One region of the Geobacillus sp. FSL K6-3411 genome, then DNA from elsewhere that is predicted to be linked to it. Evidence: riboswitches for the same ligand, from Rfam matches in the RefSeq annotation. Region 1 holds a riboswitch; each other region holds the start of a gene.

What was found. Region 1 has a riboswitch for thiamine pyrophosphate ahead of thiC (phosphomethylpyrimidine synthase ThiC). Riboswitches for the same ligand answer to the same signal wherever they lie in the genome.
Region 2: it holds a riboswitch for thiamine pyrophosphate, as region 1 does, so the genes downstream of both, NSQ22_RS03460 (ECF transporter S component) here and thiC (phosphomethylpyrimidine synthase ThiC) in region 1, are expected to answer to the same signal.
Region 3: it holds a riboswitch for thiamine pyrophosphate, as region 1 does, so the genes downstream of both, NSQ22_RS11245 (long-chain fatty acid--CoA ligase) here and thiC (phosphomethylpyrimidine synthase ThiC) in region 1, are expected to answer to the same signal.

What each region holds. Positions count from the first base shown of each region.
Region 1 is NZ_CP150187.1:442,035-445,291, forward strand. Features, by position in the region: gene NSQ22_RS02200 (HAMP domain-containing methyl-accepting chemotaxis protein) at 1-751, shown strand, start outside; TPP riboswitch at 879-992, shown strand; gene thiC (phosphomethylpyrimidine synthase ThiC) at 1,156-2,847, shown strand; gene NSQ22_RS02210 (aminotransferase class I/II-fold pyridoxal phosphate-dependent enzyme) at 3,190-3,257, shown strand, end outside.
Region 2 is NZ_CP150187.1:677,339-680,595, reverse strand. Features, by position in the region: gene NSQ22_RS03470 (energy-coupling factor transporter transmembrane component T) at 1-9, opposite strand, end outside; gene NSQ22_RS03465 (ABC transporter ATP-binding protein) at 6-1,460, opposite strand; gene NSQ22_RS03460 (ECF transporter S component) at 1,476-2,066, opposite strand; TPP riboswitch at 2,325-2,432, opposite strand; gene NSQ22_RS03455 (class I SAM-dependent rRNA methyltransferase) at 2,579-3,257, shown strand, end outside.
Region 3 is NZ_CP150187.1:2,225,850-2,229,106, reverse strand. Features, by position in the region: gene NSQ22_RS11250 (IS110 family transposase) at 1-1,247, opposite strand, end outside; TPP riboswitch at 1,950-2,059, shown strand; gene NSQ22_RS11245 (long-chain fatty acid--CoA ligase) at 2,089-3,216, shown strand; gene NSQ22_RS11240 (acyl-CoA reductase) at 3,213-3,257, shown strand, end outside.

The DNA of each region.
Region 1 (3,257 bases):
TGATATTTCCCGAACGCTCAGTGATGTTGCCCGTCAAACAAAAGAAGTGGCACACAGCGCCCAAGAAACGGCAACAAAAGCAGGGGATGGCAAGCAATCTGTGATGCAAATGTCTGAGCAAATGCAATTTATTTATGACCACGTTCAATCGCTCGGCCAAGTCGTTAAAGGGCTCGGGGAGCGATCGAACGAGATTGGACAAATTACTGAAGCGATTACGAGCATCGCGTCACAGACGAATTTACTGGCGCTCAATGCGGCGATCGAAGCGGCGCGTGCCGGTGAGCAAGGGAAAGGATTTGCCGTTGTCGCGGACGAGGTGCGGAAGTTGGCGGAGCAGTCAGCGCACTCAGCGCAGCAAATTTCCGATCTGATTAGCTACATCCAGGAAGAGACGAAGCAGGCAATCGCCTCCACGGAACGGGTCGTCGCTGAAGTGGCGCAAGGGTTGGACGTCGTCGCTGTTGCCGGTCAGTCGTTTGCCGATATTCGTGAGGCGGTCGGTCAAGTAAGCGAACAAATTGGACAAGTATCGTCTGCGATTGAACAAATGACGGGCCATGCCCGCCAGGTGGATGAGGCGTTCCAACAGATGACCAAAATTGTCGAACAGTCAGCAGCTAGTGCTGCCAATGTATCGGCAGCGACTCAAGAACAAATGGCTTCTGTTGAAGAAATTGCTTCTTCGTCGGCATCGCTCGGTCAGATGGCGGACGAGATGCGGACGATGTTAAAGCAATTTTCGGTGTGAAGCGGAAAAAAAGCGCGTTTACTGAGGAAAGAAACACGGTACATCAGTTGTGATATGGAATAAAATGGTTTGTTTATTTTCTCATTATGTAGTAAAATAAAAAAAAGTCAGTCATCATTGTTATACGCTTATCTGCTAGGGGAGTCCGAGAGCCGGGCTGAGAAAAGAACGCGATGAAGTTCTTTGACCCTTTGAACCTGATCTGGGTCATGCCAGCGTAGGGAAGCAGGCAGCGGGAACAGATGGACGCTTAGACTGTTCATTTGGCCTTTTTGCCTTGATCGGGTTCCGTGTTGCGGGACCCGTTTTTATTTTTCACGGCAAAGAGCGGCTCGTTTTTGCCTTTGCTTCGGCTGGCTTGGCCTCGGATCCTAAACCATCGTTGATTTAGAGGGGGAATCCGTATGGAAAACATTCGCTCGTTTATGTCATTTCCAGCCAGCCGGAAAGTGTACGTCGAAGGATCACGGCCGGACGTGCGCGTGCCGATGAGAGAAATCGCGTTATCACCGACGAAGACACCGCAAGGAGAGGTGGAAAACAAACCGGTGCGCGTCTATGACACAACCGGTCCATACACAGATCCTGATTTTGAGCCGAATGTAGAAAAAGGATTGCCGCTTCTTCGCCGCAACTGGATTGTTGAGCGAGGAGATGTCGAAGAAACGGAGCCACAGTCCACCGCCGGCCGTGCGGCGTCGCTTCCGTTTGCACGACGTCCGCTGCGGGCGAAGCCGGGGAAAGTGGTCACGCAAATGCATTACGCCAAAAAAGGAATCATTACACCGGAAATGGAATTTGTCGCGATTCGCGAACAAATCGACCCGGAAATCGTCCGCCAGGAGGTTGCCGCTGGCCGAGCGATCATCCCTTCGAATATTAATCATCCAGAAAGCGAACCGATGATCATCGGCCGCCGTTTTCATGTAAAAATTAACGCCAACATCGGCAACTCGGCTGTTTCTTCCTCGATTGAGAATGAAGTGGAAAAACTGCTGTGGGCGGTACGCTGGGGTGCTGATACGGTGATGGATTTGTCGACCGGCAAACAAATTCACGAAACGCGTGAATACATTATCCGCAATTCGCCAGTTCCAATCGGAACAGTGCCGATTTATCAGGCGCTTGAGAAAGTAGGCGGCGTACCAGAGAAGTTGACATGGGACGTGTACCGCGAGACATTGATTGAGCAGGCTGAACAAGGGGTTGACTACATGACGATCCACGCTGGTGTGCGGCTTCATTACATTCCGCTCACCGTCAATCGGACGACCGGCATCGTCTCACGTGGCGGCTCAATCATCGCGCAATGGTGTTTGGCCCACCATGAAGAAAACTTCTTATATACGCATTTTGAAGAAATATGCGAGATTTTAAAACAATACGATGTTGCCATTTCGCTTGGTGACGGCTTGCGCCCGGGGTCCATTGCTGATGCAAACGACGAGGCACAGTTTGCTGAACTTGAGACGCTCGGTGAGCTGACGAAAATCGCTTGGGAGCATGACGTGCAAGTCATGATTGAAGGACCGGGGCATATTCCGATGCAGAAAATCCGCGAAAACGTCGAGCGAGAACAAGAGCTTTGTCATGGTGCACCGTTTTATACGTTAGGGCCGCTTGTCACCGACATTGCGCCGGGATACGACCACATCACGTCGGCGATTGGCGCCGCGATCATCGGTGCCTACGGGACGTCCATGCTTTGCTATGTGACGCCGAAAGAACATTTAGGGTTACCAAATAAAGAGGATGTGCGCGTCGGGGTCGTTACATATAAAATCGCCGCCCACGCCGCCGATTTGGCGAAAGGTCACCCAGCCGCCCAGCAGCGCGACGATGCGCTCTCGAAAGCGCGCTTTGAGTTTCGCTGGAATGACCAGTTCAACTTATCGCTCGATCCGGAGCGGGCTTGCGAGTATCATGATGAAACATTGCCGGCTGAGGCGGCGAAAACCGCTCATTTTTGCTCGATGTGCGGGCCGAAATTTTGCTCGATGAACATCTCACACGAGCTGCAACGGAAAATCAAAGAAGAAGGAATGAAAGAAAAGGCGAACGAATTTGTGCGCGGCGGTTCATCGCTGTATCGGTAAGGAGAGGATACGTTTTGTATACCGGACGTTAACTAGGCGTCCGGTTTTTCTTTTATGCTTATAAAGCGGTAGTGTAGATGGGGGTGAGAAAAGCAACGAAAGGGAGCTCCTTCCATTCGATCGATATTCTAATTATTTGAAATGAATAATAAAATGATTTACGAGAGGAGATGAGCTAGACGAGACAAATGATACATGTTCACCAAAGCAACAGTTCCATCGTTCAGAGAGGGCAGTTGCCAAACAACGGTGAGTGATGATCCGGCTCCAGCCAGCATCGAACACCCTGTCGTTTGCTTGTTCCGCGCCTCAAACAATCGAATCGAAGGGGGAGAGGCCGCGATGAAGATGGCTTCCGACCTTGTGAGAAGAATGCCGCCGTATTTATTTTCGGACTTTGAGCGAAAAAA
Region 2 (3,257 bases), 240 kb from region 1:
CCATTTCATTGCCCGGCTCCTCCTTCGGCGAACGCCAACTCCCGGATACCTAACCGCTCGTCCTGGACAAGTGCTCCGCCTTCAATCACCCAACGTCTCGTCGCAAAGCGGCGGACGATTTGTTCATCGTGAGTGACCATCACAATCGCTGCCCCTTGTTCACGGTACGATTCAAGCATCTCGAGCAAAGCGAACGTATTTTTCGCATCCTGCCCAAATGTCGGCTCATCAAGCAAAAAGAGTCGTTGGCCGGCAACAACGGAGGCAGCCACACTCAATCGACGCTTTTGGCCGACTGACAGCTGGTACGGATGCGTATCTTGTTGGCCGACAAGGTCAAATTCGCGCAAAAGACGGGCGACTGTTTCTTCTGTTTCCTCGCTCGAACGCCCCTCGAGCCGGAGCGAATAAGCGAGCTCATCCCGTACGGAATGGGTGACAAATTGGAACTCCGGATTTTGAAACACAAAAGCGATATGACGATGCAATGGCTGCCGCTGCTTGACATCATCTCCTAACAACCGATAATCTCCTTGTGTACGGATGAGCTGCATGAGTGCGTGCAAGAGTGTACTCTTACCGGCACCATTTCGGCCAGTGACAGCAATCCATTCACCTGCCCGCACCACCGCTTCGGAAACGCTAATTTTCACTTCCCGCTTGCGAAAACCACGAAAATCGCGAAGACAAAGGAGTTCTTCTCCTTCCCGCCACTTCCGCCGCTGTACCCTCCGGTCGTATTCGTCCCAAACGCCCGGATGCCAAATGCCTTCAGCGCTGATGACATCTTTATATTGGGAAAATACTGTTCTTGCCTTGCCATCAGCCATGACTCTTCCATCACGGCCGAGCAGCACAATCCGATCAACAAAGTCAAGGACATGATCGATTTTATGTTCGACGATGATGACCGTTTTATCGCGGCTCACCTTCTTGACAGTTTGCCATACTGCTTTTGTCCCTTCCTCATCAAGCAGTGCGGTCGGCTCATCCAAAAACAGGACCTCCGGCTCAAGCGCAAGCACGGAAGCGAGCGCCAGCCGCTGTTTCATCCCGCCGGAGAGTGTATGAATATCCGTATGCGGTTCGATTGTCAACCCAACTTGATCCAAAAGAGCGCGAATGCGGGCGGGCATCTCCTCGCGCGGTACCCCTCTATTTTCAAGAGCGAATGCGATTTCCTCATCCGCGTACGGCATGCAAAATTGTGCATCCGGGTCTTGAAACACATAGCCCCACCGTTTTGGCAGCTCGAGATGTTCCGCCTTCATCGGCACATCGACTGAGTTGGGAATGATGCCAGCCATCACTTGCAACAACGTTGACTTGCCACATCCAGATGGGCCAAGAAAGAGCACTTTCTCCCCTGCGGTAATCGACAGTGATAAATCGTGAAACAACAGCTCACGATGTCCGGGAAATTTGAGGCGCAGCCGATCGATTGTAATTCCATGTCCCATCGTTTATCAGCCGCCTTATCGGTTCAGCGCATCATAATCTTCTTTTGAAGCTGGCCGCCACATCTGTGTCACCCCGGTTTTCTCAAGCGCCTTGGCCAACGAGACAGCGAACACGCCGGAAATGAGGATGGCACCAACAAAACGTGCCAGCAAAAAGAGCGCCATATTCCATGGGGCTAGCGCCTCGATATATCCTTTGTAAAAGTCCATGATGAGCGAACCGACCGTGGCGCTGACTGCGCTTAACGATACGACGAACACGTCAAAGCGCCGATAGCGGAACGCCGCAAACACAAGCTCAGCAAACAATCCTTGAACAACTCCATAAATGAGCACCTCAAGCCCCCATTGCGACCCCATGATCAATTCGCCGGACGAAGCCGCAATTTCGGCAAGCAGCGCCACTCCTGGCTTACGGATGAGCAAATAGGTAAGCGATGAAGCGATAAACCACATGCCGTAAACCAATTGATCGGCATGAACCCCGAACACTTTCACGACTTCATATACTGGGGACCATACTTTGTAAATGACACCAAACACGATTGCAATCACAATCGTTGTCAAAATGTCAGCCAACTTCAATCCTCTTGCTGTCTTCACCATCGCATGCCTCTCCTTCCACAATCGTCCCCCGCTCCATCAATGTCAGTCTAACGGACTGTCATCATTCGAACGGGTACGCCATCTTCAAAAACTTATATTCGCCGCCGCTCGGCGGCTTCACAAATTTGCTTGGCAATTGACATTCTTTCTCCCCCTTTTCCAAAAAATAAAAACGCCGCTTCCTTTACTAACTAGCGTAAAGAAAGCGGCTTGGGCATACCATTTCGCAAGGCAAGGCAAAACCATCCTTACCCCATGTGTAGCTCCTCTCCACTTCCCTACGCTGGTATTACCCAGATCAGGTGCTAAGGGTCTCAAAGGCACACTTTGATCTCAGCCTTTCTAAAGGCCCCCCTAGTGGATGTCCCATCATGATGACATTTTCCTATTCAAATTTATCATATCACGGCAGCGGTGATTGTCAACTCTTTTTTCCGTCCGGCGTTGCGCCGCCCACCATGATTCGCTATGATTAAAACGCAACGACTGACTATCGAATGGGAGTGGAATTGATGGCAAAAGTCATTTTAAAACGCCAACGAAAAAAGCGGCTTGAACAAGGTCATCCATGGATTTTCCAAAGTGAAGTCGACCGCATTGAAGGGGACATTACGCCAGGTGATTTCGTCGATGTCTATAACCACCAAGGTTATTGGCTGGCGAAAGGATACATTAACCCGGCCTCACAAATCATTGTGCGCATACTGACGCAAAACCCCGATGACGAACTGAATGAGGAGTTTTTTATCGAGCGCATCCGCCAGGCATGGGCGTACCGTGAACGGATGATTCCCGGCATCCGCTCTTGCCGCGCCATCTATGGAGAGGCCGATTTTCTGCCTGGGCTCATCGTCGATAAATACGAGGATGTGCTCTCTGTACAAATTTTGGCGCTTGGAATGGAAAAACGTAAAGATTGGATTTTGCGCGGCTTGCTTGATGTGTTCGCACCAAGAGCCATTTATTTGCGCAACGATGTGTACGTTCGGGAACTTGAGGGACTTAAACAAGAAAAAGGCTTTTGGTATGGAGAAGCAGAAACAGAAATCGAAATCGAGGAAAACGGCGTCAAATATATTGTCGATATTGAAGGTGGTCAAAAAACCGGCTTTTTCTTCGACCAGCGGCAAAACCGCGCCGCCCTCCGCCCGCTCATCGGCCCGGAGACAACCGTGCTTGACTGCTTCACTC
Region 3 (3,257 bases), 1.8 Mb from region 1:
TGCATCATTCGCTTCGCATCGAACGCTTGGTGCTTCGTACATACAGCGTGCAATACCTTCAATAATTTTCCGCATAACACCACAATCGATTGCTTCTTCCGCAACGGATTATCAGGACGTGTCGTGTAATATTCGTGCAGCTGCCGAAACGCTTCGTTGTGGCGGATCATCGGCATCATCACGCGGAAGAGGAGGGCGCGCAACCGCCTTCTTCCACGCTTCGAGATCCGTTTTTGCCCTTTGTGTTGGCCGGAGGAATGTTCCCGCAGCGTCAGGCCCGCTAATTTGATAAGCTGCCGCGGATCCTGATAATGGGAGAAACTCCCGATCTCTGATAACAGTTCTACGATGGTCGCATCGCCTAAGCCCGGAACGGTCTTCAACCATTCGTACTCGACCGATGTCTGTACGAGTTCGATCAGCTGCTCTGTCAGTGCCTCGATTTCTTCTTCCAGTTGGCGGTACCGGCGGACAAGCGTGGCAATTTCGATACGGGCCATCTGTTGTCCTTCCGTTACGCCAATGGAGTGTTGGGCCAATTCCATCAACTTCTTCGCTTTCGGTTTTTGTGGCGATTGTAATCCCTCACTTTGCCGGTAAAGGGCCAGCACCTCTTCCAGTTCTTTTCCTGCCAGATCACTCGGAAATGGCGTATATTCCAGCACCGCGAGCGCCATTTTCCCAAATGACGGGAAGACTTGGGAAAACTCTGGAAAATATCGATCGAGCCAGCGAATCATCTGATTTCGAACTGCTCCCTGTTCTTCCACCAATTTGGAGCGAAATGTCGCTCCAACGCGCAGCTCCGCCTCCATCCCTTTCAGAATACGCGGATAGCTGAATCGGCCGTCTTTCACTAACCGGGCAATGACGAGCGCATCTTTCGCATCATGCTTGGTTGGAAGGTTATCGTCCAGCTCTTTCGATCGCTTCACGTGCATCGGGTTTGTCATGACGAGAGGGATGCCTTTCTCATCAAGAAAATAGGCGAGATTCAGCCAATAATGTCCCGTTGGCTCGATGCCAACGATCACCTCGGTTTTTCCAAATTCCTTCATGGCTTCTACGATACACTGGTACAACCATTCCAATCCTTCTCTCGATTGCAGAACGGGAAACGGCTTTTTTAACACCCTCCCTCGCTCATCCACAAAGCAGGCATAATGTTTTTTCTTTGCGATATCCATCCCAACAACCAGCGTTTGATCGGTGACTTGATTAATCTTCTTGTTTGAGATAGAATTCATGTATAGTCCTCCTTGGTATCCAAATTAGGGGTCAATTCGTGCGATTGACACCCCCGAATCATACCAAGAGGGCTTTTTTTATTCAAGTCCCCGAAAAAACTTCTAACAGGAATGCTCCTTTCTAATAAATTAATTTTGTAACATAATAAAAAAATGGCGTATTATTAATTTTCTACAAACATTTATTCATTTTTAATCCTGATACCTCTATGTTTCTAGATATTCGCCACGAAATGGACTTGACAATCAGATTTTTTTGAATTGTGGTACAAAAACGTAATTTCCTGTATGGTAAACGTGATCTAAACATTAACCAGGGAGGAATTTTTATTTGCGATCCCAGTTTATCAAATATTTTATTTATTTACCATACTTCGCTAGTTTACTTGGGGGTAATCATCTTGTTTTTTAGTAAAAACAGAGACTGTTGAAAAAACGGCCGATTTTTTATGTCCTCCATCCCTCCTGTCGGCCAAGCGAAAGTCAGACCAGAAGCAGCGAGCAACGAAGGAAGCATAATGTTTCACTGCTACGGGTAAGCTGGGGGAAAGACAACGGTTGTGTAGTGCCGCAAATTTGGCTCATCCGTCCCGGGTGTCCCTTGCTATACGCTAGCTGGACGTTTACAGGAAGGGGGATGCTTCCATCGCTTTTTTTCTTGCATTCTTTTTTTATAAAGAGTAGACTTTGATTGTAAAAAGATAATACGTTTACGGGAGCTTGTGGAATCAGGCTGAGAGTACGGCTAATCCGCCGTTGACCGTTTGAACCTGTTGGATAATGCCAGCGCAGGGAAAGAGAGTATGGACAAGCACTTTGCCTGCGCGCAAAGTGCTTTTTTATGTGGATCGGAATGCGCGATAAGTGGAAAGGGGCGGGGAAGGTGACTCAACAAGAAATCATCGAAAGCTTGCTTCAGTTTATCAATCAAGAAACGTCCACAGAGGAAGAATTCAATGAGCATGCACTCATGCTATTTGCTTATCAATACGAAAACAATCTCCCGTATCGTACATATTGCATGCAAAAAGGAAAAACGGCAAGAACGGTGAAAACGTGGCGGGATATTCCGGCTGTACCGATTAACGCCTTTAAAGAATTAACGTTAAGTTGTGTTTCCCCCGAACAGGCTGAGCGCGTGTTTATGACGAGCGGCACGACGAGAGGCGTGCGCGGGAAACATTATCATCCAACGTTAAGCGTGTACGATCATTCGATGATCGTCAATTTTCGAAAGCGGTTCATGAAAGAGCGTGACAAAATCAAAATGGGAATTCTTTTCCCGACAGAAGAGCATATGCCGAACTCTTCACTCGCTCATTATTTAGCCCTCGCCGTCAACGTGTTTGGCACGGAAGACAGCCACTATCTTGTCGACCGCGACGGCCTTAATATGGATCGGCTTCTTGCTGAGCTCGAACAGGCGGAACAATCAGGTGAGCCGTACGCTCTTTTAGGCGCTTCGTTTAGCTTCGTTCATGTATTTGAGGAGCTCGCAAAGCGCGGCAAAACATTCCGCTTGCCGGAAGGAAGCCGGATTCTTGATACGGGCGGCTTTAAAAACCAGTCCCGGGAAATGGATTTGGACGAATTTTATGATACGCTGTCTGCTTACCTTGGCGTCCCGCGCCGTGAGTGCATCAACATGTACGGAATGACCGAGCTTAGCACGCAATTTTACGATGACGGAAATGAGACCGTTCCATCGGTGAAATCCGGACCGCATTGGATTCGCACAAGGGTGATTCACCCGTTGACCGGAGAAGAGATGCCAAAAGGGAAACGCGGCGTCCTCGTTCATTGCGATCTCGGCAACTTTAACTCGGTAACAACGATTTTGACAGAAGATATGGGCGTGGAAACAGACGGCGGCTTTTTGTTGCTTGGCCGGGTGCAAGGGGCGGAAGCAAAAGGTTGCTCGATGGCGGTCGAAGAATTCATTCGTGCGGCGAAGGGGACATCCGAATGAGAGAATATGCCGGCTATATTCCTCATATCGGGGATGAACCG